DNA from 3 places in the Parvibaculum lavamentivorans DS-1 genome. Region 3 is predicted to be linked to each of the others. Evidence: riboswitches for the same ligand, from Rfam matches in the RefSeq annotation. Region 3 holds a riboswitch; each other region holds the start of a gene.
What was found. A riboswitch is a leader RNA that binds a small molecule or an ion and turns the genes downstream of it on or off. The one in region 3 is predicted to bind cobalamin.
Positions count from the first base shown of each region.

Region 1 (10,566 bases), 330 kb from region 3:
AGCCGCGTGCGCGCTGAATCGCGGCGCGTGGCGGAACCCGAAATGATGTTCGGCGACCAGTATCAGGCCGTGCAGATGGGCGGCCGCCCGACTGTACGCGTCGATCATGGCCGCGATGCACTGCTGACCGAGTTCGGCAAGGCAACGCTCCGCGATCGCTATCTGATGCCCGGCGAGTCCTATCAGGACATGTTTGCCCGCGTGGCCTCCTTCTATGCCGACAAGGGCGATGCCGGCCACGCGCAGCGCCTCTATGACTACATTTCCAAGCTCTGGTTCATGCCGGCGACGCCCGTCCTCTCCAATGGCGGTACGCAGCGCGGCCTGCCCATCTCCTGCTTCCTCAATGAAGCCTCGGACAGCCTCGACGGCATCGTCGGCCTCTGGAACGAAAATGTCTGGCTCGCGGCCAAGGGCGGCGGCATCGGCTCCTATTGGGGCAATCTGCGCTCCATCGGCGAGACGGTCGGCGGCAATGGCAAGACCTCCGGCATCATTCCCTTCATCCGCGTGATGGATTCGCTGACGCTCGCCATCAGCCAGGGTTCGCTTCGCCGCGGCTCGGCGGCGGTCTATCTCCCGATCGACCATCCCGAGATCGAGGAATTCATGGAAATGCGCCGCCCCACGGGTGGCGATCCGAACCGCAAGGCGCTGAACCTCCATCACGGCGTGCTCGTGTCGGATGCCTTCATGCGCGCCGTCGAGGCGGATGCCGAATGGCAGCTCAAGAGCCCGAAGGACAGGTCGGTCCAGAAGACCGTCTCCGCCCGCTCGCTCTGGATTCGCCTCCTCACCTCGCGCATCGAAACCGGCGAGCCCTACATCATCTACAAGGACACCGTGAACAACGCGCGCCCCGAGCATCACAAGCTCGCCGGCCTCGAAGTGAAAACGTCCAATCTCTGCGCCGAAATCACGCTCCCCACCGGCATCGACCAGCATGGCGAGCAGCGCACGGCCGTCTGCTGCCTGTCCTCGCTCAATCTCGAAACCTATAATGAGTGGCAGGACCATCCGACCATTATCGAAGACGTGATGCGCTTCCTCGATAACGTCCTGCAGGACTTCATCGACCGCGCGCCGGACGATATGCGCCGCGCCAAATACGCCGCCATGCGCGAGCGTTCGGTTGGCCTCGGCGTCATGGGCTTCCACTCCTATCTTCAGGCCAACATGATCCCCTTCGAGGGCGTGATGGCGAAGGTCTGGAACAAGCGCATGTTCGCCCGCATCAAGGAAGGCGTGGACGCCGCTTCGAAGAAGCTCGCCGAAGAGCGGGGCGCCTGCCCGGATGCCGCCGAATACGGCTTCAACGAGCGCTTCTCCAACAAGACGGCGATCGCGCCCACCGCCTCGATCTCGATCATCACCGGCGGCACCTCGCCGGGCATCGAGCCCATCGCGGCCAACAGCTTCACCCACAAGACGCTGTCCGGCTCCTTCAACGTCCGCAACCGTCACCTGACGAAGCTGCTGGAATTGAAGGGCCGCAACGACGACGACACCTGGTCCTCCATCGTCGTGAACGGTGGCTCGGTGCAGCATCTCGATTTCCTGTCGGATGAGGAGAAGGACGTCTTCAAGACCGCCTTCGAACTCGACCAGCGCTGGGTCATCGAACATGCGGGCGACCGCGCGCCCCTCGTCGATCAGGCGCAGTCGGTCAACCTCTTCCTCGCCGCCGACGTTCACAAGCGAGACCTGCACAAGCTCCATTTCATGGCCTGGCAGCACGGCGTGAAGAGCCTCTATTACTGCCGCTCGCTCTCGATCCAGCGCGCCGAAAAGGCCGAAGTCGTCTCGCTCCTGCCCGGCAAGGTGCTGGACGTGCTGACCCTCGACCAGGTCGCCGCCGAAGCGCAATCGAACGACTACGAAGAATGCCTCGCCTGTCAGTAAGGCGCTAAGATCATGGCCCGGCTTTCAGGCCGGGCCATTATTGTCTCTGGCCCATTCAGGCGCGCCCCGCAGCAAAGAAAACGGGAACCACACCATGTCCCTCCTCGAAGAACGCCACGTCTACAAGCCCTTCCGCTACCCTTGGGCCTATGAAGCCTGGCTCACGCAGCAGCGCATCCACTGGCTGCCGGAGGAAGTGCCGCTGGCCGACGATGTGAAGGACTGGTCGAAAAAGCTCACCGAGGGCGAGCGCAACCTGCTCACGCAGATTTTCCGCTTCTTCGTGCAGGCCGACGTCGAAGTGAACAATTGCTACATGAAGCATTATTCGCGCGTCTTCAAGCCGACCGAAGTGCAGATGATGCTGGCCGCCTTCTCCAATATCGAGACGGTCCATATCTCAGCCTACAGCCATCTGCTCGACACGATCGGCATGCCGGAGGCCGAATACGAGGCCTTCCTGAAATACGAACAGATGAAGACCAAGTTCGACTACATGCAGGAATGGGGCGTCGAGACCAAGGCGGATATCGCCAAGACGCTCGCCGTCTTCGGCGGCTTCACCGAGGGCGTGCAGCTCTTCGCTTCCTTCGCGATCCTCATGAATTTCCCGCGCTTCAACAAGATGAAGGGCATGGGCCAGATCGTGACATGGTCGGCCCGCGACGAGACGCTCCACACCGTCTCCGCCATGAAGCTTTTCCGCACCTTCGTCGACGAAAACCCGGAAATCTGGACCGAAGAGCTTCGCCGCGACATCTATAAAGCCTGCGAAACCATCATCCATCACGAGGATGCCTTCATCGACCTCGCCTTCGAGATGGGCAGCATCGAAGGCCTCTCGGCGCAGGAAGTGAAGAACTACATCCGCTACATCGCCGACCGCCGCCTCGTGCAGCTCAATCTCCAGCCCATCTACCGCACGGAAAAGAACCCGCTGCCCTGGATGGACGAGATGCTGAACGGCATCGAGCACACCAACTTCTTCGAGAATCGCGCGACGGAATATTCCAAGGCCTCGACGCGCGGAAGCTGGGAAGACGCGTTCGAATAGGCGTGCAATGGCGAAATGCAGGTGCCACAGGCACTTTTCAACAGTTTTTCGCTCCGATGCCTGTCAAATATGAACTTATCGCTTGGCCGAATCGCGCGACTCAGTGAATATCGGTCCGAACTTATCCGAGGGAATTCAAATCATGGCCACTAAACCCGCTGCCAAAAAGGCGCCTGCCGCCGCTGCTGCCAAGAAGGCACCGACAGCGCCGACGGTTCCGATGTCGAAGCTGATTGCCGAAATCGCCGAGAAGCACGATCTCTCGAAGAAGGCGGCAACCGAGCTCTTCAGCGACTTCGTCGAATTGACGGTGAAGAACCTGAAAAAGGGCAACAAGGTCCGTCTCACCGGTCTCGGCATCCTGCAGGTGCGCAAGCGCGCCGCCCGCATGGGCCGCAATCCGGCGACGGGCGAAGCCATCAAGATCAAAGCCTCCAAGAAGGTCGCCTTCCGCGTCGCGAAGGACCTGAAGGAAGCCATCTAAGGCTTGGCTGCTCAGGCACGCCTCTGAAATAACGAGAGCCCGGCTTCGCGAGGAGCCGGGCTTTTGCTTGTCCGGTGACTGGAAATCGCCACATTGGCGGCCTAGCTATGGGGCCATGCGCTTCATTATCGCTCTTCTCATGGCCACTCTCACTGCCGCCCCTGCGCTGGCCGCTCCCGTCTGCGCAGAGCGCGACGACGCGGCGCCCGCGCTCGCGCGGCTTCAGGATGCGATGGCGGAAGGCCGCTTCATCGCCTATCAGCCGACCGACCTGAAAGTCTGGGATGGCAATCCCGTGCAGGCGAGCGAGGTCTCGATCCGCCGCGATCTTGAAACGCTTCGTCCCTGGTTCGACGGTCTCATCACCTATGGCGCCCATAGCGGCGCCGAGCGCATTCCCGCCATCGCGAAGGATCTCGGCTATCGCGCAGTCGTCATGGGCGTGTGGGACCCGGAGGACGATGTCGAACTCGCCAACGCGCTTGCCGCCTGGAAGCAGCATCCGGATATCGTCGTCGGCGTCTCCCTCGGCAACGAGATGGTCCTGAGCGGCCGCGCAAACTGGCGGGAGATGGAGCGCACCGTCGAGAATTTCCGCACAAAGGCGCCGGGTCTCCCGCTCTCGGTAACGGAGCCTTTCGCCCAGTTTCTCGACGGCGCCGAGGCCGCGCCGCTTCTCGCCCGGCTGGATTTCCTCGCGGTCAATGTCCATCCCGTTTTCGAGAAATGGTTCGCCGACGCACCGCCCTTCAACTGGGCGGATTTCGTGAAGCAGGTGACGTCCCGCCTCGCCGCGGAGCGTTTCTGCGGTCCGATCCTCGTCAAGGAGACGGGCGTGCCGACGGCGCCGGAAGCCGCAGGCTTCACGCCTGAAAAGCAGAAACAGTTCTACGGCGAACTCGCAAGGCAGATGCCGCCGTCGCGCAATCTCGCCTTCGCGTATTTCTCGGCATTCGATGCGCCCTGGCGCGTCTATGACGAAAGCGCCGTCGCCGGCCATCATCCCGAGGAAGCCCATTGGGGCCTCTTCAAGGAAGACCGCACACCGAAACCGGTGATGAAGGAACTGCCGAAGCTCGATTAGGCTCTCTTCGGCGCCTGCTCGTTGAGCGGCACGCTCGCCGCCGCCTTGATGAAGGCCGGCCGCACCGAAATCCGCTCATAATATTTCACGACATTCGGAAACGGATCGAGGCTTACGAATCCCTTCGCGAGATGCACGCTGTAGCCGACATTCGTATCCACCGTGCTGAACCCGCTCTTCAGCAGGTAGTCGCGGTCCGCGAGATGCTTGTCCACCACCTCGAGCGACTTCTCCAGCCGCCGCGACTCGAGCTTCTGCACCACCGGCGAGCGGTCTTCCTTGGCAATGAAAACCCGCTGCTGCACAAGGCTCGCGCCATGCACCGCCATTGTCTCCGCATAATGAAGCCAGATCAGCCATTCCGTCCGCTCGGCATGTCCCACAGGCCGGTGCAGCTTCCCTTCGGGGTCGTAATGCTCGCCGAGATACTGCGCGATGGCGCCGGACTCGAACACCGCCACGTCTCCGTCGACAAGACAGGGCACGCGCCCCAGCGGCGAGATCGCGAGATACTCCGGCGTCCGCAATCCTTCCATGCTGAAGGTCAGTTCCTTCAGCTCGAAATCGATCCCCATCTCGTTGAGCAGCCACAGCGACCGCATCGAGCGCGCGCCATTGCAGTGATAAAGCGTCAGCATCCCTGTTTCCCGCCTTGTCTTGTTTTGCCGCGAAGGTAGAGCATTTCCGTGGCCATGCGGAAGGCTTTTCCCGCCCTTTGCCCGCCGCCGCCCGAGCGTCTACACTCCGCCCGCCTATGGTGCCCCGGCCGCAAATCCGGGGTTAAAAGGGAACGCCCGGAGCGCATGCTCTTTCTTCGAGGCGGCTGCCCCCGCAACTGTAAGCGGCGAGCTTTTTCCGATTGTGCCACTGGATGTCCGGGAAGGCAGGGAAGGGCGAAGACCCGCGAGCCAGGAAACCTGCCACAGGCTGTCGTCCGTCTCCGGGCCGGGGTGTGCCGGGAGAAGCGGTTCTCCGCGCGGCGGCATCTTGAGGCTGGATGTACGAGGCGCAAGGCAGAGATGAAACAGATACCCATCGCCATTCTGGCGTTCCTCGCCTGCCTCGCGGCGGGCGCGGTCCACGCGGCGCCGCAACGCGTCGTCTCCATCAATCTCTGCTCCGACATTCTCGCCGCCGAGCTCGCCGCCCCCGGCACGCTCAAATCCGTCTTCCGCCTCGGCCGCGACCCGCATGATTCAGCCGTCGCCCATCTCCTTCAGCATGTGCCGCCGAATGACGGCCGCATCGAGGACATCCTCCCCTTCGCGCCCGATCTCGTGCTGGCGCATCGCTACACCTCCCCCTTCACGCTCGATCTTCTCCGCCGCCTCGGCGTTCCCGTCGTCACCGTGAAGGATGCCCGCACCTTCGCCGACATCCGCGACAACATCGAAACCGTCGCCGCCGCGCTCGGCCGCGAGGCGGAAGGCGCGGCCCTCGTCGCGCGCTTCGATGCCGAAATGGAAGCCGCCCGCCGCGCCGGCCCCGCGCGCCCCACCGCCATCCTCTATCAGGACCTCGGCGGCGCCGTCGTCCCGAACAGCATCCTCGGTCACATCCTCGCCCATACCGGCTTCGACAATGTGATCCGCGAGGAAAATGAAATCGGCCTCGTCTATCCGGGCCTGGAAGACGTGATCGCCCTGCGCCCCGACCTCATGGCCATCGGCATCTACCGTCCGGGCCAGCCATCGCAGGCATCCGCGCTCCTCCAGCACCCCGCGCTCAAGCTATACCGTGAGCGTTATGCCCATGAAGTCGATCTGCCCGCCCGCGACTGGAACTGCAGCACCCGCTTCGTCACCGCCATAGCCGCCCGCCTCGCCACCGCCCACGACGAGATGCTGACGAGCAACGAAACAAAATCTTCCACCCTCCCCTTGAGGGAGGGTCAAACGGCTGCAGGCCGTTTGGGGAGGGGTAACTGACATGACCCGTCCCCTCAACACCTGGCTCGTCAGCGCCACGCTCGCGTTCCTCGTCGCGCTCCTCTTCGCCCTCTCCGTCTATCTCGGCCGCGGCGGCGAACTCCTCGCCGACAAATTCCGCACCATGAGCGAGATCGACCGCGACCTCGCCTGGCTCGTCCTCACCGAAGTGCGTCTCCCCCGCGCGGTTCTCGGCCTCCTTGTCGGCGCAACGCTCGGCCTCACAGGCGCGGGCCTGCAAGGCCTCCTGCGCAATCCGCTGGCGGAGCCCGGCCTCATCGGCGCCTCTGGCGGTGCCGCGCTCGGCGCCGTCCTCGTCTTCTATTTCGGCGCCGCTGTCGGCTCCGTCATGTTCGTGCCCATCGGCGGCATCCTGGGCGCGCTCGCGGCGCTCGCCACGCTCTATCTGCTGGCCGGCAGAAACCCGTCCATCGTCACCATCATCCTCGCAGGCGTCGCCATCTCCGCCTTCACCGGCGCCTTGACGTCGCTCGCGCTCAACCTCTCGCCCAGCCCCTATGCCGCGCTCGAAATCGTCTTCTGGATGCTCGGCTCGCTGACCGACCGCAGCATGGCGCAGGTCTGGTTCGTGATTCCTTTCATGTGCGCCGGCTGGCTTCTCGTCGCCTCCACCGCCCGCGCGCTCGATGCGCTCTCGCTCGGCGAGGACACGGCGGCCACGCTCGGCTTTTCGCGCCGCTCCGTCACGCTCCGCGCCATCGCGGGCACGGGCCTCGCCGTCGGCGCCGCCGTCTCCGTCACAGGCGTCATCGGTTTCGTCGGCCTCGTCGTGCCGCATCTGATGCGCTCGCTTGTCGGTCCCCGGCCTGCGTCGCTGCTGCTGCCAAGCGCGCTGGCGGGCGCGGCCCTCGTCCTCGCTGCCGATCTTCTGGTGCGCATCCCCGTTAACGGCCCCGAGCCGAAACTCGGCGTCGTCACCGCCCTCATCGGCGCGCCCTTCTTCCTCTGGCTGATCCTGAAAACCCGGAAGGAGGCACAGTAATGCGCCTCACGATCGAAAATCTCCACGCCTCCCTCGGCCAGACCCATGTCGTGCGCGGCGTCTCGCTCGAAGCGTCCGGCGCGCAATTCATCGGCCTCATCGGTCCGAACGGCGTCGGCAAGACGACGCTGGTCCGCGCCGCTGCCGCCCTCATTCCCTTCACCGGCAGCGTCGAGCTCGACGGCGCCTCCGTCTCCTCGATGGAGCCGCGTGCCCGCGCCCGCGCCATCGCCTATCTCGCGCAAGGCGCCGGCAGTCACTGGCCGCTCGAAGTCTCCCGCCTCGTCGCGCTCGGCCGCCTGCCGCATCTGGCACCTTTCCGCGCGCCTGCGCCCGAAGACGAAGCTGCCATTGCCCGCGCCATGTCGCTCGCCGATGTCGAATGCTTCCGGGGCCGCGATGTGCTCACCCTCTCGGGCGGTGAGCGCGCCCGCGTGCTGCTCGCCCGTGCGCTCGCCGTCGAAGCGCCGCTGCTGCTGGTGGATGAGCCCGTCGCCTCGCTCGATCCCTATCACCAGATCCGCATCATGGAAGTCTTGCGCGCTTATGCCGATGAGGGGCGCATGGTCGTCGCCGTCCTCCACGACCTCTCTCTCGCCGCGCGCTATTGCGACCGCCTCATCCTGCTCGACGGCGGCACCGTAAAAGCAGACGGGCGCCCGGATGAAGTCCTGACGCCCGCCAATCTCGAGGAAACCTATCGCATCCGTGCCCTCACGGGCGGCGAGGGCCGGGAAAGCTACGTCCTCCCCATCGCCCGCACGGACTCGCTCGACTGAAATCCCTTCCTTCCCACCCTCCCCTTGGGGGAGGGTCGAAATTCGCCCTGCGAATTTCGGGGCGGGGTCGCCGCATTCAACGCAACGAACGCAATATCCGTTAAAAATACGAACTACTCCGCCGCGCTCACCGCTCTCCCCGCACCGGAAAAATTCACCCGCTTCAGATACTCGATGCCGTCCTCGGCAATCGAATCGCCGATCATCTCGTCGCCTTCCTTGCGCAGTTCGTCCATGTCGACATAGGTCGCATAGAAACCCTTCGTCCGGTCGGTGATGATGCCCGCCTTCAGCAGCGTCTTGGTCAGCACCCGGAAGATATTCGTCTGGTTCGACATCGCCTTGCGGCGCTTCTCGTCGGTCCGGCTCTTCAGCACCTCATGCAGCACTTCCTCCCAGTCGAGGCCGAACTGCGCATAGATCACCTTCTTCTGTTCCGGGTTGGCAAGGTTGAAGAGCAGCGTCTGGAAACATTCCGCCGCCCAGTCCTCGATGACGTTGCGCTCCTGCTCGGTCAGATGCGGCACCGTGCGGTCCGCCCAGATTTTCCCGAACTTGTGGTGGAAGGCTTCGTCCGTCATCACGAGCTGGCAGAGATGGCGCAGCAGCGGATCGTGCGAATAGGAATAGAGCGAGGCGAAGGCGCCCATCGCCAGCCCCTCCACCAGCATCTGCATGCCGACGACCTTCTTGTAGACCTCCGGCGCGTTCACGATGTCGGTGAGGAGATTGCCGAGCGTCGGGCCGACAGGCAGCGGCTTCCCCCACCGCGCCTCGATATATTTCGCAAAGCCCGTCACGTGGCGGGCTTCCTCGCGCGTCTGGTTCGCCGCATATTCCTGCGCGCCCGGGTCCTTCAATATGTGGCAGAGGCTGGCGGAAAGCGCGAGCGCGCCTGCCTCGCCATGCAGGATCGACGACAGCATCCACCGCGCGCTTTCGTTCGACAGCGCGATCTTCTCTTCCTCGCTCAGCCGGTCGGCGATGGGCGTCTGCAGTTCCAGCACGAAATCCATCGGCACCACGGTCTGCCGCTTCATGTCGAAGGGCTGCGTGAAGTCGATATATTTCTTGTCCAGCGGATCCCAGAAATGGTCATGCGTCGCGGAGATGATCTTGTCGAAGGCGGTTGAGCGCGCGCCATAGCGGTCGACTTCCATCATCGCGGGAAAATCGTCCGGCGCCACGGCGTTATAGGCGCTGTCCTTGGTGATATGGGTCATCTGCTGAGCCTCCTCCGCTCCTCATCCGCGTGCTCTGCGGACAATACAGTAAATAGGCCCGCGCGTGAAACCGGCGATGATCCGCCGCGCCCGGCCCTGCGTACCCTCCATGTCCCCTCGCGAGTTCATGTCCCCATGTCCGCCAGTCCCGCCATCCTTTGGTTCCGCCGAGACCTGCGCCTCGACGCCAATCCGGCGCTCGCCGCCGCTATGGCGCGCGGTCCCGTCATCCCTCTCTTCATCCTCGATCCGGCGGACCGGCCCGGCGCCGCCTCCCGCTGGTGGCTTCATGGCAGTCTCGAAGCCCTTGGTGAAAGCCTCGCCCGTCTCGGCGCGCCGCTCATCCTTCGTCGCGGTTCTCCATCGGAAATTCTTCCCGCCCTCACGGCGGAAACGGACGCCCGCGCCATTTTCTGGAACCGCCTCTACGAGCCGCATTTGATCGGGCGCGACAAGGCGCTCAAATCCGCGCTCACGGCTCAGGGCATCGAGGTAGAGAGCTTCAACGGTTCCCTCCTCGCCGAGCCGTGGCAGGTGCGCACGCAATCGGGCGATCCCTACAAGGTCTTCACGCCCTTCTGGCGCAGCCTCGCGCAAATGCCCTTCCCCGCGCCGCATCCCGCGCCGAAGAAATGCGCGGGCCTTTCCCCGCTCCCCTCGGACGATCTTGCTTCTTGGTCGCTCCGCCCCTCGAAGCCCGATTGGGCGGGCGGCCTCCGCGCGACATGGCAGCCCGGCGAGCGCGCCGCCCAGTCCCGCCTCGCAGCCTTCATCGACGATGCGATGGTGGGTTACCGCGAAGCCCGCGACATCCCCGCCGCCGAAGGCACCTCTCGCCTCTCGCCGCACCTCCATTGGGGAGAGGTTTCCCCGCACCGCATCTGGTCTGCCGTCGAAGCGGCAACTGCCGCGCATCCCTCGGGTGCCGAAGCGGGCAGGGCCTTCCTGCGCGAGCTCGCCTGGCGCGACTTCGCCCATCATCTTCTCTTCCACTGGCCGGACATCGCGCGTGAAAACTGGAAATCGCAATTCGATGCCTTCCCGTGGAAGGAAGACACCGCCGCCTTCACCGCCTGGACGAAAGGCGAAACCGGCTACCCCATCGTCGA
Region 1 is NC_009719.1:544,118-554,683, forward strand. It holds gene PLAV_RS02560 (ribonucleoside-diphosphate reductase subunit alpha) at 1-1,902, shown strand, start outside; gene PLAV_RS02565 (ribonucleotide-diphosphate reductase subunit beta) at 1,997-2,956, shown strand; gene PLAV_RS02570 (HU family DNA-binding protein) at 3,099-3,440, shown strand; gene PLAV_RS02575 (glycoside hydrolase family 17 protein) at 3,556-4,524, shown strand; gene PLAV_RS02580 (glutathione S-transferase family protein) at 4,521-5,162, opposite strand; cobalamin riboswitch at 5,263-5,463, shown strand; gene PLAV_RS02585 (ABC transporter substrate-binding protein) at 5,544-6,452, shown strand; gene PLAV_RS02590 (FecCD family ABC transporter permease) at 6,454-7,455, shown strand; gene PLAV_RS02595 (ABC transporter ATP-binding protein) at 7,455-8,234, shown strand; gene PLAV_RS02600 (diiron oxygenase) at 8,348-9,457, opposite strand; gene PLAV_RS02605 (cryptochrome/photolyase family protein) at 9,593-10,566, shown strand, end outside.
Region 1: it holds a riboswitch for cobalamin, as region 3 does, so the genes downstream of both, PLAV_RS02585 (ABC transporter substrate-binding protein) here and PLAV_RS04125 (TonB-dependent receptor plug domain-containing protein) in region 3, are expected to answer to the same signal.

Region 2 (10,566 bases), 210 kb from region 3:
GCGAGCCGGGCAGCACGACCTATATGACGGTGCTGCGCGCCATCGACAAATATGACCGGCTGGGCCGCAAGGGCGTGGAACTGCTGCTCGGGCCGGGCCGCAAGGACGAGTCCGGCGACTTCACCAAAGGCGCAGGCCTGTCGCCCTCGCAGATCACCGCCGTGGTCGACTATGTGGAGTCCGGCGTCGGCGAAGGCGCAAGCGACCGCAAGCTCGTGCTCGACGGCTGGCGCAATGTCGTCGGCGAGAGCGCCATCGGCCGCGAAGGCCTCGACGAGCTGGCCGAAATGGACGCGCTGTTCACGGCGGCGGGCTACGGGCTCGACCGCATCGAATTCAACTCATGGATCGTGCGCGGGCTCGGCTATTACACCGGCCCGGTTTTCGAATCCGACCTTCTTTTCGAGGTGAAGGACGAGAGCGGCAATCCCGTGCGCTTCGGCTCCGTCGGTTCGGGCGGGCGCTATGACGGGCTCGTCGAACGCTTCAAGGGCGTGAAGGTGCCCGCGACCGGCTTTTCCATCGGCGTGAGCCGCTTGCAGGCAGCGCTCGAACTTCTCGGCAAGCTCGACGTCGAAGACGTGCTGGCGCCGGTCGTCGTGCTGACCCTCGATGCGGAGAACATGGCAGGCTACCAGTCGATGGTGTCCGAGCTGCGGGCGGCGGGCATCCGCGCCGAGCTTTATCTCGGCGGCTCCGGCATGAAGGCGCAGCTCAAATATGCCGACAAGCGGGGCGCCCCCATCGCCGTCATCGAGGGCGAGGACGAGCGGATGAAGGGCGAAGTGACGCTGAAAGACCTCATCCTCGGCAGCGAAATGTCGAAGGAAATCGAGGACAACGCGGCCTGGCGCGAGGGCCAGCCGGCGCAGGTGGCCGTGCCCCGCGCCCGCCTCGTGGAAGAAGTGATGGCGATGCTCGCCCGGCATCGCAGCGTCCGGGGCCATCACGGCTGAAAAAGCCGCCATCCTCCACGCTCGATATTTACCATTTCCGTGATAGATAAGGCCCCGTCCGAAGGGTTCGGCCGGGCCGGGAAGTAACCGATATGTCGTCAACATCCATGGCAGCACTGGACGGAGAAGGCCTCCGCGCCCGCGAGGCGCTGGCGGTGGCCGTGCGCGCGGGCTTCGAGGGCGCGGGCTATGCGCCCGTTTCCGCGCCCGTCATGCAGCCCGCCGATATTTTCCTCGACATGTCCGGCGAGGATATCCGCCGCCGCATGTATGTCTTCGCCGATCCGGCGGGCGAGGAATTGTGCTTGAGGCCCGAACTCACCATTCCCGTCTGCCGCCTCTATCTGGAAGGCGCGGGCGGACCGAAGAAACTCTGCTCCGTCGGCGCGGTTTACCGCTACCAGCAGAAGGGGTCGGCGAAGCTGCGCGAATTCACGCAAGCGGGCCTCGAATGTCTCGACGCGGCGGACGCGGAAGCGGCGGATGCCGAGGTGATCTCGCTCGCCGCGCGGGCGCTGGCCGATGCGGGCCTGAAAAATTATGAAATCGAAATCGGCGATCTCGCGCTGTTCGATGCGCTGGTCGATGCGCTCGACCTGCCGCCCGGCTGGCGCTCGCGCCTGAAGCGGCACTTCTGGCGGCCGGATTATTTCCGCGAATTGCTGGCGCGGCTCGCGGCAGGAGATGCAGGCGACGAGACGGGCGACAAGCAGGCGCTGATCTCGGCGTTGGCGGGCCTCGACGAGGAGCGCGCAAAGGATGTGATCGAGGATGTGCTGAAACTTGCGGGCATTGCGCCTGTCGGCGGCCGGACGGTGGAAGAAGTGGCCGAACGACTGCTGGAGCAAGCGGAGCTGGCATCCTCCAGCGTGCCACGCGCGGCGGCCGAACTCATCTCGGGTTTCCTCGCCGTATCGGGCACGCCGAAAGAGTGCATCGCGCGCATCAAGGCGTTGACGGGCGGGGCAGGCGTCTCCATCGACGCGGCGATTGCGCGCTTCGAGCGGCGCATGGAACTGACGGCGAAAGCGGGGCTCGATCTTTCCCGCGCACATTTCGCCACCGGCTTCGGCCGCAACATGGCCTATTACACCGGCTTCGTTTTCGAGTTCCGCGTGGCGGCGCTCGGCGTCGATGCGATGATCTGCGGCGGCGGACGGTATGACGATCTCCTCTCGGCGCTCGGTGCGGCATCGCCCGTGCCCGCGGTGGGCTGCGCGGTCGGCATCGAGCGGCTGCTCGCGGCCGTGGCGAAGGAGGCCGGCAAATGAGCGGCAAACTCGTGATCGGCCTGCCCTCCAAGGGAAGGCTCCAGGAAAATGCCAATGCCTTCTTCGCGCGTGCGGGGCTGAAAGTCCGGCAGGATGGCGGGCGCGGTTATACCGGCCGGCTCGACGGCATGGCGAATGTCGAGATCGCGTTTCTTTCGGCATCCGAAATCGCCGGGCAATTGGAGCAGGGCATCATTCACCTCGGCGTGACGGGCGAAGACCTGATCCGCGAGAAGCTCTCCGCGCCCGAACGCGACGTGGAGCTGCTGCTGCCGCTCGGCTTCGGCCATGCCGATGTCGTGGTTGCCGTGCCGCAAAGCTGGATCGATGTCGCGACCATGGCCGACCTCGACGACGTGGCGCTCGCCTTCCACACGAAGCGCGGAAGGCGGCTGCGCGTCGCGACCAAATATTTCAACCTGACGCGGAGCTTCTTCGCCGAGCACGGCCTGACGGATTACCGCATCGTCGAAAGCCTCGGCGCGACCGAAGGCGCACCGGCGGCGGGCACGGCGGAAGTGATCGTCGATATAACGTCCACCGGCGCGACGCTGGCGGCGAATAATCTGAAGATCCTCGACGACGGCACGATCCTGAAGAGCCAGGCGAACCTTGTCGCGAGCCTGGGTGCTGAATGGAGCGATGCGGCGCTGAAGGCGGCGGGCGAAATTCTCGACCGCGTCTCGGCACAGGCGCGCGCGGCCAAAGTCATCGAAGTCCGCTTCGCGGGCGAGGGCGACGACGCCGCGCTGCTGGATGAACTGAAGAAACGCTTCGGCGTGACGCTGCCCTTCGGCAATGGTGTCGCACCCGTGCGCATCGCGCATTGCCCGGAGGCCCGGCTCTACGATCTCGTTGCCTTCCTCTATGCGGAAGGCCGCGACACCGTAACGGCGGTGCGCGCGGATTATGTGTTCGAGGCGAAGAACCCGCTGCGCGAGCGGCTTGTCGCGCGGCTGAAGAACGGAAACTGATTTCATGACCGCTACTCTCGCCTTCACAACGGCCATTGTGGTTCTTGTGACGGCGACGCTTTCCGGCATTTTCGGAATGGCGGGTGGCATGATCCTGATGGGTTTTCTGACCGCCGCCTATTCGGTCGGTGCCGCGATGATGCTGCATGGCGTGACGCAGGCCGTGTCGAACGGCTACCGCGCCATCATCAACCGCAAGGACATCGTCTGGCCGATCGTCGCGACCAACATGGCGGGCGGCGTCGCCGCACTTGTTCTCTTCCTGCTGGTGAGCTTCGTCCCGGACAAGGCGACGGTCTTTCTCGTTCTCGGCGCCATCCCCTTCGTCGCCTTCTCGATCCCGAAAAGCTGGGGCCTCGACGTGACGAAGCCCGCGGTGGCGATTGGCGGTGGCTTCGTGGTGACGGCGCTGACGCTGACGGCGGGCGTCGCCGGACCCATCCTCGACATCTTCTTCGTGCAGAGCCCGCTGACGCGCCACCAGATCGTCGCGACCAAGGCGGTGACGCAGACGCTGCAGCATCTGACGAAGCTGCTTTATTTCGGCGTGCTCGCCGCGCATCTGCTGCCGGATGCGGATATTCCCTGGTGGATCTATGTGATGGTGGCGCCGCTCGCCATGCTCGGCACGACCTTCGGCAAGATGCTGCTCGACCGCATGAACGACGGCCAGTTCAAGAACTGGAGCCGGTACATTCTCTACGTGCTGGGCGCCGTGTTGATCGTGCGCGGTTTAATGCTGCTGGGCTGAGAGGTCCTTCCGGGCGAGAAACTTCCGCCGACCCTGTTCGCCGAGCTTCTCCATGAGCGGCAGGATGGGCCGGATCATCCACGGAAACGAACCGAACAACCGCGCCATGAGGCTGGCACTCCAGGGCGAATAGACTTCGAGTCTGCCCGTGTCGATGGCCTTGAGCGTCGCGGCGGCGATATCTTCGGGCGTCATCACCCTGTCGACGAAATTGAGCACCGAGCCGCCATGCAACGCCTCGTGATGAAGCATGGGCGTGTCGACGGCGGCAGGATAGACGCCGGAGACTTTCACGCCGAGCGGCGCAAGTTCCTGATGAAAGCCGCAAAGGAAGCCGCGCAGGCCGAACTTGGAGGCGGAGTAGATGGCGCTGTCCTTGAGCGAAATGACGCCGCCGAGGGAGACGGTGGCGACCATCGCACCCCGCCGGCGGGCGATCATCAGCGGTGCCGCGGCGCGCATGAGCCTGATCGGCGCGCGAAGATTGATTTCGAGATGAAGGTCGAGCGCCGCCTGATCGAGGCCGGTCACGGCACCCGGCACGACGATGCCGGCATTGTTGACGAGCACGTCGAGATCGGCGTGTTCTCTGCCGAGCCGGTCGCAGAGCCGCTCCACCTCCTCCCGCGAGGAAAGATCGCAGAGTATCTTTTCAGGCGCGGCGCGGAGAGTGGCAGCAACCGCATCGAGCGGCGCCATTTCACGGTCCACAAGGATGAGGCTGTAGCCGCGAGCATCGAGCGCCCGCGAAATCGCCGAGCCGATGCCGCCGCCTGCGCCCGTAATCAGCGCCTTGCGCGAGATGCTCATGCCGCCGCCCTTGCGCGCGAGACGCGCAGCGCGTCGAAACAGCCATCGGCAAGGTTCGGCCAGCCGAAACGCTTGCGGATGCGTTTCATCTGTTTGCGGTAGGCGTCGATCTCGACATAAGTGGCGTGGCGGGACGAGCCGACGAATTTGATGCCGCCCGTCAAATCCGGCCGGTCTGTGGCGATCAGCTCATCGAGTGCGGCATCGCCTTTCGTACGCGCCATGATGGTGCGGGCGATGAGGTCGGCCATTTCGTCGAAGAGCTTGTAGGCACCGCCATTCGTTTCCATGAAGCCGAGCGCGTAGAGCGAGGGATGCTCGCGGCTGAAAAGGTTCATATAGAGATCGGGCTTGTTGCCCTTCCACGAGAAGAGGGCCGGATCGACATAAGGCACCTTCCACGTATAGCCCGTGGCGCAGATGATGAGGTCGATCTCCTCCGAGGTGCCGTCCTTGAAATGAACCACCTTGCCCTCGAAGCGGGCCACGTCCCGCTTCGCCTTGATGTCGCCGTGGCCGAGATAGTGCAGAAGCTGCGTGTTGAGGATCGGGTGTGTTTCGAAGAGCCGGTGGTCGGGCTTCTGCAAGCCGAGCCGAGTGATATCTCCATTGAGGATGCGCAGGATGACGCCGAAGATGCGCTGCGTCAGCCACATCGGCAGATGCGGACCTTCATGTGCGACGACATCCGCCGGAATGCCGAAGAGGTGCTTCGGCAGGAAGTGATAGCCGCGCCGGAGGCTGATGAAGGCGGCATCCGCGCCCTTCGCCGCGTCGCAGGCGATATCGCAGCCGGAATTGCCGGCGCCGATCACCAGCACGCGTTTGCCGCGGAACTCGTCCATCGAGCGGAAAGTGACAGCGTGACGCATCTCGCCCGTGAAGGTGCCGGGATAATCCGGCATCGCGGGATGCCAGTTTGTGCCGTTGGCGCAGACGAGCGAGCCGTAGGTCTTGGTCTCGCCGGTCGAAAGCGTGACGGCCCAGGTGCCGTCCGGCTGCAAATCCGTCTTCTCAACGGATGTGTTGAAGCGAATGTGCTCGCGCAAGCCATAAGCATCGGCGAACAGCCGCATGTAGCCGTGAATCTGCCTGTTGGAGGGATAGTCCGGATAGTCGTCCGGCATCGGGAAGTCGTGATAGTGCGACTGCGTTTTCGACGAGATGAAATGCGCCGAGTTGTAGACGGGCGAGCCCGGATTGCTCTGGTCCCACAAGCCGCCGACATCCGAATGGCGCTCATAAATGTCGAAGGGAATACCGTGCCGCAGAAAGGTGCGGGCGAGGCTGAGCCCCGCCGGACCGCCACCGACAACACAAACACGTCCGATCTCGCTCATGACCCGCTCCCAGAATAAAGTGAATAATCCTCACATTTGTGATAAGTGATAATCCCTCATATTCTCGCTGGCAAGAAAAATCGAAGGAAGCGGCATGATCCTCGCAACAACGCGCCGCCAACCGACACAGGCCCGGGCGCGCGAGCGCGTCGAACGCATCCTGACGGCGGCAACAGAATTGATCGCGGAAACGGGCAGCGATGCCGTGCGGATGACGGAAGTCGCCGAACGGGCCGGTGTGCCCATCGGCTCGCTCTATCAGTATTTCCCGGACAAGCCCGCGATCCTCAGGATGCTCGCCATGCGCGTCATGGAGCGCGTGCGCGACGGACTGAAGCAAAATCTCGACGGTGTCGGAAGCGCCGCCGACGCGCTTGCCCGCGTCGATGCGATCATGACCGGATATTACGGTCTCTTCCTGACCGAGCCGGTGACGCGCGATATCTGGTCGGCGACGCAATCCGACAAGACGCTGCAGGAACTGGACATCGCCGACAGCCGCGAGAACGGCCGCATCTTTTTCAGCGCGTTGAAACATCTCGTGCCGAGGCGCGAACATGCTCGCCTGCAAGCAGCGTCCTTCCTGCTGATGCAGCTCAGCGGCGCGGCGGTGCGCCTTGCCATCGCTGTCGACCGGGAAGAAGGCGACCGCCTTGTCGAGGAATACCGCCTCATCATGCGGCGCGAGCTGGAAAGCCTCTTCGATAAATGACGCCGGTTGCAACCGGCGGCAAGCTCGCCTAGCATCCGCCCCGCAATGGTTCCGAAGGCGAATAGCCGGAGGATGAAAAGGGAACCCGGTTAAATACCGGGGCTGCCCCCGCAACTGTAAGCAGAGAGTTCTGCCCAACCACGCCACTGGCGCTCCACCTCGGAGGCCGGGAAGGCTGGGAAAGAACAGTGACCTGCGAGCCAGGAGACCTGCCATTGCCCGTCAACGCGAACCGATGGGGCGGGGTGTCCCCTGGAGGAATGGATGCAGACAGGATCTGATCGCCGGCATTGTGTCCGGCCTCTCTTCATCGTGCCGTGGCATGCGCCGCGGCTTGCATTTTCCCATACGTGTCCGCTGACGGATTTTCCCGTGGTTCCAGCAAGGACACAGTCATGGAAGATCTGCTTGCCGTTTGCGCACCCACGCGCCTGCCCGCCATCCCTTTTACCCGATTAGCCGAACTCGTCTTTCCCGAACAGACGAACCATCACGGCACGCTGTTTGGCGGCGCATCGCTCGCGCTGATGGACCGCGCCGCCTATATCGCCGCGACGCGCCTGACACGGCGGAAAATGGTGACGGCGGGATTCGACGGCGTCGAATTCGGCCGGCCGGTCCTGCCGGGAGAACTGGCGGAGGTGACGGCGACGGTTCGCAAGACCGGCCGGTCGTCCGTTGTGTTCGACGTCGAGCTGCTGGCCGAAAACCTGCTCACCGGTGAGCGGGAAAGAGCCGTGGGCGGCACCATCGCGATGGTCGCGCAGGGCAAGCATGACGACGAGCCGCTGCCCATGCTCGTTGCCGCGCCCCCGCCGCACCCGGGGCTCACCAGCTTCGTCGAAGTCGTCTTTCCCGATGCCGCAAACCACCGCGACATTCTGTTCGGCGGCAACGCGCTGGCGATGATGGGGAAGGCTGCCTTCATCGCCGCTACACGCCACTGCCACCAGACGGTGGTCATGGCCGCTTCGGAGCGCATCGACTTCCGCGCACCCGTGAAAGTCGGCGCCTTTGCCGACGTCACCGCCCGCATCGTCATGACGGGGCGAAGCTCGATCTGCGTCGAGGTCGAACTCGTCGCGGAGGAGGCGCTGAGCGGCGAACGCGAGCTGAGCGCGCGCGGCCGCTTCGTCATGGTGGCGATTGGCGGGAATGGACGGCCCGTTGCCGTGCCCCCACGCGCCATCTGACACCCATCCATCCCGATTTTCCGCCTGCGTGACAGGCACAACGACAGGAGATTTGTCCATGACATTGACCAGCACTCTCGGCTATCCGCGCGTCGGCCCGCATCGCGAGCTGAAGGCCGCGCTTGAAACCTATTGGCGCGACGGCGAGGAAGCGCCGCTTCTCGATACGGCAAAGTCACTGCGCCGTGCCTCGTGGCGGCTTCAGAAGGAACACGGGATCGGCCATATCCCGTCGAACGATTTCACGCTCTACGACCATGTACTCGACACGATCTGCATGACGGGTGCGGTGCCGGAGCGGTTCGCTGCGGGAGCGGAAATCGATCTCGCCACCTATTTCGCGATGGCGCGCGGCGCACAGGACGGCACGCGCGATGTGGCGGCGATGGAGATGACCAAATGGTTCGACACCAACTACCACTACATCGTGCCGGAATTTTCTCCGGAGACGAATTTCCGGCTGGCCTTCACCAAAGCCATCGATGAATTTGCCGAAGCGAAGGCGCTTGGTGTTCACACGCGGCCGGTTCTTGTCGGGCCTTTCTCGTTCCTGAAACTTGGCAAGGCGACGGTGGCGGGCTTCGACCCGCTCGACCTGATGGGACGACTCCTTCCCGTATACGAAAACGTGCTGAAGCGTCTCGCCGAAGCCGGTGCCGATTGGGTGCAGATCGACGAACCCTGCCTGGTGCTTGAACTCGGCAGCGGCGACCTTGCGAAATGCCGAGCGGCCTATTCGGCTCTGTCGGCCGCCGCGCCCTCCCTGAAGCTGATGGTCGCGACCTATTTCGGCGCATTGCCGGAAGCCTCGCTCGAAACGGCAATGGCGCTGCCGGTTGCCGGTATCCATCTCGACATGGTGCGGGGACGCTCCCAATACGAAGCGGCGCTCTCGGCCCTGCCGCGCGACAAGCTGCTGTCGCTCGGGCTCGTAGACGGGCGCAATATCTGGCGGACGGACATGGAAGCGGCGTTGACGCTGGCTGAGCGCGCCGTGCTGACGCTCGGGCCCAAGCGCGTCATGATTTCGGCGGCCTGCTCGCTGCTGCACGTGCCCTTCAGCCTCGCCGGTGAAAAATCGCTCGATCCCGAATTGAAGAGCTGGCTTGCCTTTGCCGAGGAAAAGCTCGGCGAACTTGCCGTGCTGGCGCGGGGCGTGAAGGAGGGCCGCACCTCGATCTCCACCGAACTGGCGGAGAACGCGGCATTGTTCGAGGCGCGGCGCAATTCGCCGCGTATTCACAATCCAGCTGTCCGCGCGCGGGTGCGGGATATCGATCCCCATGCCGACCGGCGGGGCCGCCCCTTCGCCGACCGGCAGTCTATCCAGCAGAAGCGCTTCGGCCTGCCGAAGCTGCCGACCACGACCATCGGCTCGTTCCCGCAAACCTCGGATGTGCGCAAGGCCCGCGCCAGCCTGCGGCGCGGCGACTGGAACGAGGCGCAGTATGACGCCTTCATGAAAGCCGAAATCGAAAAGACAATCCGCCTGCAGGAAAGGATCGGGCTGGACGTGCTGGTGCATGGGGAACCGGAACGCACCGACATGGTGGAATATTTCGGTGAGAAACTGGAGGGCTTTGCGTTTACGTCGCTCGGCTGGGTGCAGAGCTACGGCTCGCGTTGCGTGAAGCCGCCGATCATCTTCGGCGATGTGTCGAGGCCGGAGCCGATGACGGTCGAATGGTCGCGCTACGCCCAGTCGCTGACGGACAGGCCGGTGAAGGGCATGTTGACCGGCCCGGTGACGATCCTGCAATGGTCCTTCGTGCGCGACGACCAGCCGCGCAGCGAGACTTGCCGCCAGATCGCACTGGCGATACGCGACGAGGTCTACGACCTCGAAGCGGCGGGCCTCGGCATGATCCAGATCGATGAGCCGGCACTCCGCGAGGGATTGCCGCTGCATCGCTCCGAATGGGACACCTATCTCCGGTGGGCATGCGAGTGCTTCCGCCTCTCCGTCTGCGTCGCTCGCGACGAGACGCAGATTCATACCCATATGTGCTATTCGGAATTCAACGACATCATCGAGGCGATCGCCGATCTCGACGCCGATGTGATTTCCATCGAGACGTCCAGGTCGCGCATGGAATTGCTCGACGCCTTTGTCGACTTTTCCTATCCGAACGATATCGGTCCCGGTGTTTACGACATTCATTCGCCCCGCGTCCCCGCGCGCGGCGAAATGCTGTCGCTTCTGCGGCTCGCCGCCGAACGCCTGCCGAGCGAGCGCATATGGGTCAATCCGGATTGTGGCTTGAAGACGCGGGGCTGGCCGGAAACGGAAGCGGCACTCGTCGAGATGGTCGAAGCGGCGCGGGAGTTGCGAAACGCCATCGGTGCTTGAATACGGCGTCCCCTTCCTGCCAGCGGGAAGGGGACATCCGCTTGCAGCCTCGCCTGCGCCTATCTAGAGTCGCTTTATTGCGGCGGAGATTGGCATGGCGAAGAAAATCCGGGTGGGCATCGGCGGCTGGGTGTTCGAGCCATGGCGCGGCACGTTTTATCCCGACGGGCTGACGCAGAAGCGCGAACTCGAATATGCGAGCAGCAAGC
Region 2 is NC_009719.1:661,750-672,315, forward strand. It holds gene hisS (histidine--tRNA ligase) at 1-956, shown strand, start outside; gene PLAV_RS03055 (ATP phosphoribosyltransferase regulatory subunit) at 1,049-2,227, shown strand; gene hisG (ATP phosphoribosyltransferase) at 2,224-3,201, shown strand; gene PLAV_RS03065 (TSUP family transporter) at 3,206-3,952, shown strand; gene PLAV_RS03070 (SDR family NAD(P)-dependent oxidoreductase) at 3,935-4,762, opposite strand; gene PLAV_RS03075 (flavin-containing monooxygenase) at 4,759-6,102, opposite strand; gene PLAV_RS03080 (TetR/AcrR family transcriptional regulator) at 6,197-6,814, shown strand; cobalamin riboswitch at 6,844-7,045, shown strand; gene PLAV_RS19840 (acyl-CoA thioesterase) at 7,210-8,007, shown strand; gene metE (5-methyltetrahydropteroyltriglutamate--homocysteine S-methyltransferase) at 8,066-10,357, shown strand; gene PLAV_RS03095 (DUF72 domain-containing protein) at 10,452-10,566, shown strand, end outside.
Region 2: it holds a riboswitch for cobalamin, as region 3 does, so the genes downstream of both, PLAV_RS19840 (acyl-CoA thioesterase) here and PLAV_RS04125 (TonB-dependent receptor plug domain-containing protein) in region 3, are expected to answer to the same signal.

Region 3 (10,566 bases):
GTCGAAGGCGGGATGCGCGGACCAGGGCGCGACGATGTTGCACTGGCCCGTGACGCCCTTTGTCTTGCGCGCGAAATCGCGGGCGGTCTTGATCGCCATGGTGATCGAATCCGTGCCGCCCGAGGTGATGTTGCCGACGGAGCCGTCCGGCCCGTGCAGGAGGCCGAGGCCCATCGAGACCACCTCGTCCTCCATCTGTTTCAGGCTCGGAAAGGCCATCGGCCCGAGGCCGTTTTCCGACATGAACATCGCATAGGCTTCCTTCTGGACCTGTGCGACCTCGGGACCGGCATTGAAGACATAGACGGCGGTCTTGCCGTCGCGCCATTTGACGTCGTGGGAGCCGCGGGCTTCCATTTCCGTCTTCAATTCGCTCCAGTCCTTGCCCTTTTTCGGCAGCGTCGTTCCCATGCCGGCTCTCCTGTCGTTGCTGGAGAGAGACTAGCAGATCGGCGCCGCGAGGCATCAATGATGATGCTCATGGCCCTCGCCATGGATCAGCATGAGGGCGGGAGCGGGCCTCTTGAGCGAGTGCGGATCGACGCCCGGCGCGGCGAATTCGTCCCAGGCGATCGAGCCTTTCTCGCAGGTCTGCTCGACCGGGAAGAAGAGCATCATGGCTTCGGGGTCGGAGGGGAGCTTCGCGAGGAAGGCGAATTCGTCGAACTGGTCGTCGGGCAGGGGCCCTCCCTGCCACGTGACCTTCACCACGCCTTCCGACACCGGCTTGCCATGCACTTCATAGGTTTGGGTGTAAGCGGCTTTTTCGGTCGCGACGGTCCAGCCGGGCTTCGGCTGCGCCTTCACGGAGATGACACCTTCGGGAATGCGCATCGAGACGGCGGTGGTCGCCGAGCCGTCGCAGCCATGCGGCACGCGGAAGGACGCCTTGTAGTAGCTCCCCGCCTGCGCGCTCTCCTCACCGAGCGTGACATGGGCCGAGGCGGGCGCGGCCGCCGCGAAAATCGCGGCGGCGCAGAGAGCAATGGAAAGATGTTTCATCGTTATTCTCCCTAGAAGGCGAGTTTGAGACCGGCAAAGAAGCTGCGGCCTTCGCCCGGATAGAAGACGTTGGTTGAGACCGCCGGGTCTGTCGCGTCGGTGATGGTGCTGTAGGTGGAAATGTAGTTCTCGTCGGTCAGATTGCGCGCATCGAGAAAGAGGCGAACGCCCTTGGCGATGTCGACGCCGCCTTCAAGCCCGAGCGTCGCATAGCCCGGCGCTTCGAGATTGTTTGCGTAATCGACATAGCCGCCATCCGGCACCCATTCGACTTTCGGCGCGATGTCCCAGCCGAGACCGTTCGGCGCCGGCGACTTGTAGCGCAGTGCGGCGACATAGACATGGGGCGGCATGCCGGCGAGCTTGTTGTCGCCATAGACCGCATCGCCATCGAAGCTGAAGTCGCTGAACATATAGGCCTGTTCGAGCAGAAGGCGGCTCCCCTCCGGCAACAGTTTGTTCACGCCATAGGCGCCGATGTCGAGCGTGAGCGACGCTTCGATACCCTGATGGATCGTCTCGTCGGCATTGAGGGTCAAGGGCGGACTACCGGGGACCACGGTGAAGGAGATGAGTTCGCCTTTCACCTCGGCCCGGTAGAGCGCGACGTCCCATGCGGCGGTGGCTGACGTGCCGCGCGTGCCGATTTCCGCCGTCCAGGCGCGCTGCGGATCGAGCGGCACGAACTGGAAGACGGTTGCCTGCACGAGTTCCGAGAAGGTCGGCGGCTCGTAGCTGCGCGTGACATTGGTATAGGCCTGCGCGTTCTCCGCGAAGTCCCACAACACACCGGCGCGCGGGCTCACCGTGCTGTAGGAACTGCTGTCGCTCTGGGCGGGCACAAGATCGTTGGTGAACTTGCGCCGCGAATGGATGGCCTGCGCACCGCCGACAAGGGCGACGGTCGGCACGACATAGAACTGGTTTTCGAGATAGAGGCGGAGATTGGTGGATTCCTGCGTGCCGCTCGCCTGCAACGCGCCGCGCGACCCGGCATTGTTTGTGTATTGCTTCGCATCGACCTCGCCCCATGAAACATCGCCGCCGACCGTGACGATGTTGCGGTGCCCGGCAAGCGTGCCTTCGTCGCTGTAGCGCGTGAAGGCGCCGGCGAGCGGCCCGCGCTGATCGAGCACGCGGAAGATGGGGTGGTACAGGCGCTTGTAGCCGACATAGCCGCCGAATTCGAGCGTGCCGCCATTGTCGAGGTCGAGCGCGGTCTTGTTGGCGAAGCGGAGCGAACGGACATTGCGTTGCTCATTGCGTGAGACGCTCAGCGGATTGGCCATTTCGGGGTCGTTCTCGGCCTGGGCCAGTGTCAGCGTGCCCGGGAGATCCTGATCGACGACGTTGGAGAGGAGATAGAAGCGGGTCTCGGCGCGCTCATTGAAGCGGTGGCCGATATTGCCGGAGAAACGGATGCTCTCCTCGCGCTCATGGTCGCGGAAACCTTCGACGAGATTGCCGGTCATGGCGGCGAAAACGTCGGTGGCGCCGTAGACGCGCGCCGCCTGCATATGGACGCGCGCGGTGCCGTGACTGCCGCCTTCGATGCGGAAGAGATTTTCGGCGGAGGCCGTGTGGCCGGACGGCATGACGAAGTTGATCGCGCCGCCGAGTGTGGACGAACCGAAGCGCAGGCCGTTGCCGCCCTTGTGGACCTCGATGTGCTGCGCGATCAGCGGATCGATTTCCTGGAAGTCCGCCGCGCCGTCGGCGAGGTTGAACGGAATACCGTCCTGCATGATTTCAAGGCCGCGCATATGGAAACTGCGGCTGAGGCCGGAGCCGCGAATGGAGAGGCGAACCTCCGCGCCGAACCGCTTGCGCGCATAGACGCCGGGCGTGAAGTCCATCACGTCTTCGATGTTATGGGCGTAGCTGTCTTCATAGCGCGTGGCAGGGACGAGGCTGACGGCACCGGGCATGCGCGACATCTCCCGCTGCGCCTCGATGACGCCGGGTACGGTGAGCGTGCCGGAAGGATGAACGGCGGGGTCGAGACCCGACAGAGGGTTTTCGTTAGCTTCATCGGCGGTGATGACGATCTGCGGGAGGGTGACGGCGCCGCTTTCCGCCGTTTGGGCGAAAGCGGGGGAAGCGAGAAACGGCGCCGCAAGCGCCGCCCCGCGAAGGAGCGAGAAGGTATTTTTCATGTTGCCCTGACTGCATGGCTCGCGCCTGCTGGCGGCGAGGCGCTGCAGGCGTCGTTATGACACTGGGAAGAAGTAGCGTGCCGTCAGGCGGGAGGGGCGCGGGGATGGGTCGTCGAGGCGAAGACGCCCGAGGCGACCGAATAGACGGCCGCGAGAGGCGCGGGAAGCGCCCAGGCCGGACCGGCGACCATGAGATGCGATGCGAGCGTGGCCGCGCAATGATGGACGCAGGATTTGCAGTCATGGCTCGCCTTGCCGGGCGAAGCGGGCTCGACGGGATTGCCTTCGGCGTCGATATAGACCGTCTTCGCCTCGCCACCCGAACAGATGACGGTTTCGAGCAAGTCCTGCGTGGCCGTGCTGGAAAGCTGGAAGGCGAGAGGCGCCGCGACGTGAAGGAAGATCGCCAGAAGGGCGAGCAAAGGCCCGGCGCCAAAGCGCGCCCGCCGGTTCAGCCCATATGACGAATTCGTCCCCATGACGACGATCCTAACCGGGCGGCGCGACGGAGGCTATGACCATTGCGCGCACATCTTGTCGCAGTTGGGGTCATTTACCTTTGAATTTGGGTTCCCGCTTGTCGAAGAAAGCCTTCACGCCCTCGCGGACATCGGCGCTGGGGTTCGTGACCATGACGGAGAGGGCGGCATCGCCCAGCGACTGTTCGAGCGACAGCGTCTGGCCCCGCATCATCATGGACTTGGCGAGGCGGACGGCGAGCGGCGCGCGGGCAGCAAGACCTCGCGCAAGCTCCATCACACGGGCCTCGAGCGCGGCGGCGGGAACGACCTCGGTGACAAGGCCGAGATCTTCCGCCTCGTCCGCACTGTAGACCTCGGCGAGCATGGTCATCTTGAGCGCGAGGTCGAGACCCATGAAGCGGGGAAAGAACCAGGCGCCGCCCTCATCCGGCAAGAGACCGAAACGGCCCGATGTATCGCCGAGCTTTGCCGTGTCGGCGGCAATCCGCATATCGCAGGAGAGAGCAAGCGTGAGCCCGCCCGCGACGGCGGGGCCGTTCACCATGGCGATGGTCGGCTTGTCGAGGCGCGAGAAGGCGAGGATGACGCGATGCATGCCGTCGCGCATTTCGCGGCCATGCGAAAGCTGCGTCTTCATCAGCGCCTCATGCTCCTCGTCCGCGCCGCTGATATCGCCACCGGCGCAGAAGCCGCGCCCGGCGCCTGTAAGGATGAGGCATCGGAGATCGTCGTCGCGGAGATAGATGTCGAGCGCCTCGACGAGTTCCGCGCAAAGCAGCGTCGAATAGGCGTTCATTTGAGCCGGGCGATTGAGCGTCACTTTCGCAATGTGAGGCTCGGGCGTCTCGAAAAGAATTTCGCGGAAATCGGCGGCCATTTCGGTTCTCCCCGCTGGTTTTGCTTCGACACTTCTCAAAGGGTGCAAGCTTCTGCTTATACTGACGCAAACGGCATCGACAAGAAAGCCACGTGGAAACGAGGGAGGAAATCATGAGCTATGAAGACCTGACATATGAAGTGAAGGACCGCGTCGCGACCCTGACGCTCAACCGGCCCGACAAACTGAACGCGTGGACGGGAGCGATGGAAAAGAGCGTGAAGAAAGCGATGGCGGCCGCCGTCGCCGACGATGATGTGCGCGTCATCGTCATCACGGGCGCGGGCCGCGGCTTCTGTGCGGGCGCGGACATGAACCTGCTGCAGTCGATCAAGGCGGAGACGTGGGAGGATCGCGAGCTGGCGACTGCGGCGCGCGAGGAGAAGTTCGACTTCAGCAGCGGTCTGGGGCCGGACGTATCGCCTCACTATGGCGGCCGCTTCGGTTATCTGATGCAGGTGAAGAAGCCGATCATCGCCGCGATCAACGGCCCGGCGGCAGGGCTCGGCCTCGTCTTTGCGCTTTACGCCGACATGCGCTTCGCAGGCTCCGAGGCGAAATTCACGACCGCCTTCGCCAATCGCGGCTTGATTGCGGAACATGGCATCTCATGGCTGCTGCCGCATCTCGTCGGCCCGGCCCATTCGCTCGACCTGCTGATGTCCGGCCGCAAGGTGATGGCCGACGAAGCGGCGCGCATGGGCCTCGTCAACAAGGTGTTTCCGCAGGAAACCTTCATGACGAATGTGATGGACTACGCGAAGGTGCTGTCCGAGACAGTATCGCCGCGCTCCATGGCGGTGATGAAGGCGCAGATATGGAAGGCGCTGTTCCAGAACTTCAACGATGCACTGGAAGTGGGCGACAGCGAAATGCAGAAGAGCTTCGGCAGCGCCGACTTCAAGGAAGGCGTGGCGCATTTCGTGGAGAAACGCGTGGCGAATTTCACGGGACGGTGAGGCAGGACAAAAAGGAAAAGGCGCGGGAGGTTCGCTCCCGCGCCTTTTGTTGTGGCCGTTCGTCAGAACGTGAAGACGACGCCTGCCAGTGCTTCGATACCGGCTGCTTCCAAACCGTTGACCGGTTCATAGCGTGTATCGAGCAGGTTGTTCACACGTGCCGTCAGCGTCACATTGTCGGTCAGCTTGTGCGAACCGGCGATGTTGACCACGGTATAAGGCCCCGGATCGAGGAAGAAACCGAAGGAGTCGCGCGGAATGTCGCGGTAGATATCCACCCATTGCACATTGGTCGAGAGGACCGTGCCCGCGACCGGCTCCCAACTGCCGGTGAAGCCGATCAGGTGGCGAGGCCGCCTGGTCATGGTGGTCACGAACGGATCGGCCTTGAAGATCGTCAGCGTGTAGTCGATACGCGCTGTGACTTCAGGCGAGGGCTTGAACTGGATGAAGGTCTCGATGCCCTTCGCATCGAACTTATCGACGTTGACCGCGCTCGAATTTCCTACAAGGTCGAACTCGATGGAAATCGCGTCTTCGACTTCGCTGTCGAACCAGGTGACGCCGGCCAGACCGCGGCCTTCCAGAAAGCCCTGCTCGACGCCGACTTCCCAGGCCTTGCTCTTTTCGGGCTTGAGGTCCGGATTTCCGGTGTACTGCGTGATGGTTCCGAAGAAGGCATTAATTTCCTGTCCGTAACGCTGATAGAGCGACGGCGTCTTGAAGCCTGTGCCGTAGGAGAAGGTCAGGCGCGTGTCGGTTTCAGGATGGTAATAGCCCGGAGCGATCGTGAAGGTGAAGCGGTCCTCCATGTCTTCCGGCATGTCGTAGCGCGTGGAGACGGTGGCAAAGAAACGCTCGCCGAAGGTCATGTGGTCGCTGGCATAAACCGCGAACGCGTCTGTGTCGGCGTCAGATACCGGCGTAACGATGAAGCCGCCGAGATCGCGGATACCGCTCGATGAATATTCGTCCCGCGTGTAGCTCGCGCCCGCCGTCAACAGATGCTGCGGATGAATGTCGAAGGCATTGTCGAAGCGGACCGTAACCGTCTTACCTTTGTAGTCGACGTCGCTCAGATAGATCGAGCCGCCGGGATCGGGCTGGTCGTCGAGAAACGATTTCTGGTTGGTAATGCCGGCGGAGAGTTTCGGCCGCCACTTATTGTCGAAGAAGCTGCCGGAAAGGTCGCCAGCCATGATGAGACGGTTCGAATCATAGGTGCTGTCGAAGTTCTGATAGACCTGAACGAAACCGGCGTCTGAACCGTCATCGTCAATGTCCGTCTCCGACTTCGTGTATTGAATGAAAGCCGAAGCGCTCAGGTTTTCATTGAGCTTCGCGCCGATGCGGCCGGAGACGGAGCCGACTTCATTGCCGTCCTTCTCCTCGCCACGCGCATCGCGCAGCCGGGTGGGTGTCGCATCCGAGCCGTTTGTCGCTTCACGCGAGAGGGAGAGGAAGTAATCGACACCGTCGAGACTTCCGCCCGTCGACGCATGTGTATTGAGCGTTCCGAGCGTGCCGCCTTCGACTCGCAGGCTGGTGACGGGTGCGCCGGCACCCGTCTTCGTGATGATGTTGATGACGCCGCCGATGGCCTGGCTGCCATAGAGCGCGCTTTGCGGACCGCGCACCACCTCAATGCGATCCACATTGTCGAGCGGTATGTTGGCGAGATTGGCGGCGCCGCCCGGAGAAGCCGAGTCGTTGATCGGCAGCCCGTTGATCATGACCAGCGTCTGGTTGGAATTGGCGCCGCGCGTGAAGACGGAGGTCTGCCCGCCGCGGGGGCCGGACGTCGCCACATGGAGGCCCGGAACCGACCGCAGCGCGTCGGTCAGGTCGCGATACTGGAAGGTTTCGATCTCTTCCGCCGTAACGATCGTGAAGGAGCTTGCAACTTCCCGGGTGGGAAGGGGTTCGACACCGGCCGAAATCAGAAGGTCCGGCAGTTCGGTCGTCTCTTCGGCATGTGCGGGCATCGCCGCGAACGCCAAAAGGGTAAGGGCAGCATAGGCCCCCCAGCCTGTCTTTTTCATAAACTAGGTCCTGTCTCTCTGGCGCGGCCGCCCCGGCCGCATGGCGCCGGTGCAGGGAGAGAGACAGAAAAACGGAAGACCCGAATGCGAGAGGCACACAGGGCGCACCGTCCCCCTGGCAGACCCCCGGCCACGGCAGATGACGAACTCGGTGGCAGGTCTCCTGGCTCACGGGTCATCGGCCTCGTTCCGTCTTCCCGGAATGCCCGCCCTCGAAAGGACTTGGGTATCCAGTGACACAGGTGGAACGCGACCTCGCCGCTTACAGTTGCGGGGGCAGCCAGGGCATTGGCGAAGATGCCTCACCCTGTTCCCTCTTGCCTCCATGCACCGCCATGACGGGCGGCACGTGGAACCATCGAGCGGGCGCATCATAGGGCGGGAAAGGGGCGTGTCAAACCGGCGGCAAGCGCGCGGCGACAGGGCCTTTTATGTCGGGGAAATTTCGAATGGTCGGAGTGAGAGGATTCGAACCTCCGACCCCCTCGTCCCGAACGAGGTGCGCTACCAGACTGCGCCACACTCCGTATCCAATTCGAGGCGGCGTTATAGCCCTCAAATCGGGGCCGGGCAAGGGCGAACACTGGCGCTTTTTGCCCTTTCCGCGCGCCTTCGGGGCGGGGCCGGGCCGGTTGCGCGGCGAGAACTATGCCGGTATCTTCCGCCGCATTTCGCGAGGCAGGCCACCCGAAGGCCCCGAGCCCTGCTGGGGCGTAGCCAAGTGGTAAGGCAGCGGATTTTGATTCCGCCATTCGGAGGTTCGAACCCTCCCGCCCCAGCCAATCCCTCCTTCTCTCCGGCACCCTCTTTCCTTGTGCCCGCCGGGCCCCGGGTTAAGATTACCCAACAAGAAAAACCGGGAGGATGCGTCATGGCTCGTGAAGCGAGTGCGTCCGCGCAGGCGGGCGGGGAGGAATTCGACGCGGTGGTGGTCGGCGCGGGGTTTGCCGGCATGTACATGCTGCACCGGCTGCGAGACCTGGGCCTCACCGCGCGCGTTTTCGAGGCGGGTGACGGCGTCGGCGGCACCTGGTACTGGAACCGCTATCCGGGCGCGCGCTGCGATGTCGAAAGCCTCGAATACCAATACGGCTTTTCCGATGAGATCCAGCGCGGCTGGACATGGACCGAGCGTTACGCGGCGCAACCCGAAATTCTGCGCTACCAGAATTATGTCGCCGACAAGCTGGACCTGCGCCGGGACATCCGTTTCGAAACGCGGGTGACCTCTGCGATATACGACGAACGCGCGGGCCTCTGGACCGCTGAAACGGATCGCGGCGACCGCGTCTCGGCGCGCTTCTGTATCATGGCGACAGGCTGTCTCTCGGCCGCGCGGGTGCCCGACTTTCCAGGGCTCGCCGAATATGAGGGTGCCTGGTACCACACAGGCGACTGGCCGCATGACGGCGTCGACTTCACGGGCAAGCGCGTCGGTGTCGTCGGAACGGGTTCATCGGGCATCCAGAGCATTCCGCTCATCGCCGAACAGGCATCGCACCTCACCGTTTTCCAGCGCACGGCGAACTTCACGCTGCCCGCCGGTAACCGCCCGCTGGCGAAGGAAGAGGTGGAAAAATCGAAGGAGACGCTGCTGCAGGACCGTGCCCATGCGCGCACGACCGCCGGCGGCATCATCTGCTTCGAATATAACGAGGCGCTGGCTGCCGACATGACGCCGGAAGACCGCTTCCGCGAACTCGACAGCCGCTGGCACAAAGGCGGCTTCGCCTTTCTCGGCGCCTATGCCGACCTGATGGCGACGCATGAGGCAAACGACATAGCGGCGGACTACGCACGCGCCGAAATGCGCAAGGTCATCAAGGACCCGAAGATCGTCGACATTCTCCTGCCGGACGATCACCCCGTGGGCGTGAAGCGGCTCTGCCTCGACACGCATTATCTGGAAACCTTCAATGAGCCGCATGTCGACATCGTTGATGTCCGCGCCGCGCCGATCGAGCGGATCACGCCGAAGGGGATCGTCAGCGGCGGCAAGGAATATGAACTCGACTGCATCGTCTTCGCGACCGGCTTCGACGCCATGACCGGCGCGCTCAACAGCATCGACATAGCGGGCCGGGGCGGCATCAGGCTGCGCGACAAATGGGCGGCGGGACCGCGCACCTATCTCGGCCTCGGATCGGCCGGCTTCCCGAACCTCTTCTTCATCACCGGCCCGGGAAGCCCCTCGGTGTTGAGCAACATGATCGTTTCAATCGAACAGCATGTGGAGTGGATCGGCGATTGCATCCGCAAGCTGACGGCGGGGAACATCCGGTCGATAGAGCCCCGGCCCGACGCCGAGGATCTCTGGGTGGAGCATGTCAACGAACTGGCAAACGAGACGCTCTATCCGCAGGCGAATTCCTGGTATATGGGCGCGAACATTCCAGGCAAGCCGCGCGTCTTCATGCCTTATACGGGTGGTGTCGGCGTCTATGGCGAGAAGCTCGCCGAAGTGGCCGCCGCCGATTACGAGGGTTTCGCGCTCGGCTCCTGACGCTAGTTCGGCTCGCCGGTCGGCAGGTCGTCGAGGGGGCCAAGCGCTTCCCTGTCGCGCCGGAAGAGCGGCTTCGACTGCATATAGAGCACGAGCAGGCGGGAGAGCGCTTCCAGCGAACTGAGATGCACCCGCTCATAGCCATGCGATGCATCAAGGCCGAAGCAGAGGAGGGCGGTGCGAATGTCGTTCCCTGCTTCAAGCGCCGCCGCCGCATCGCTGCGGTAGTAGCGAAACACATCGCGCGCGTGCTCGATGTCGTGCTGCTCGCAGAGCCCCAGCAGACTTCTCGTCAGATGCCAGTCGAAAGGCCCGGACGAATCCTGCATCGCGACGGTAACGCCGTACTCGCTTGTATACTGACCCGGCGCAACGGTGCCGTTGTCGATAGATACCATTTCCGCGACATCGCCATGCAGCACATGCGATGAGCCGACGCCCACTTCCTCGGAGATGGTGAACAGGAGATGACAGTCGATGGGCAGCGTCACCTCCGATTGCGTGACGGCCTTGGCGGCGGCAAGCATGGAAGCCACACCCGCCTT
Region 3 is NC_009719.1:871,683-882,248, forward strand. It holds gene PLAV_RS04095 (pyridoxal phosphate-dependent decarboxylase family protein) at 1-411, opposite strand, end outside; gene PLAV_RS04100 (YcnI family protein) at 466-1,002, opposite strand; gene PLAV_RS04105 (TonB-dependent receptor family protein) at 1,014-3,158, opposite strand; gene PLAV_RS04110 (DUF2946 family protein) at 3,242-3,637, opposite strand; gene PLAV_RS04115 (enoyl-CoA hydratase/isomerase family protein) at 3,708-4,517, opposite strand; gene PLAV_RS04120 (enoyl-CoA hydratase) at 4,631-5,476, shown strand; gene PLAV_RS04125 (TonB-dependent receptor plug domain-containing protein) at 5,539-7,518, opposite strand; cobalamin riboswitch at 7,655-7,893, opposite strand; tRNA gene PLAV_RS04130 (tRNA-Pro) at 7,969-8,045, opposite strand; tRNA gene PLAV_RS04135 (tRNA-Gln) at 8,226-8,300, shown strand; gene PLAV_RS04140 (flavin-containing monooxygenase) at 8,390-10,021, shown strand; gene PLAV_RS04145 (osmoprotectant NAGGN system M42 family peptidase) at 10,024-10,566, opposite strand, start outside.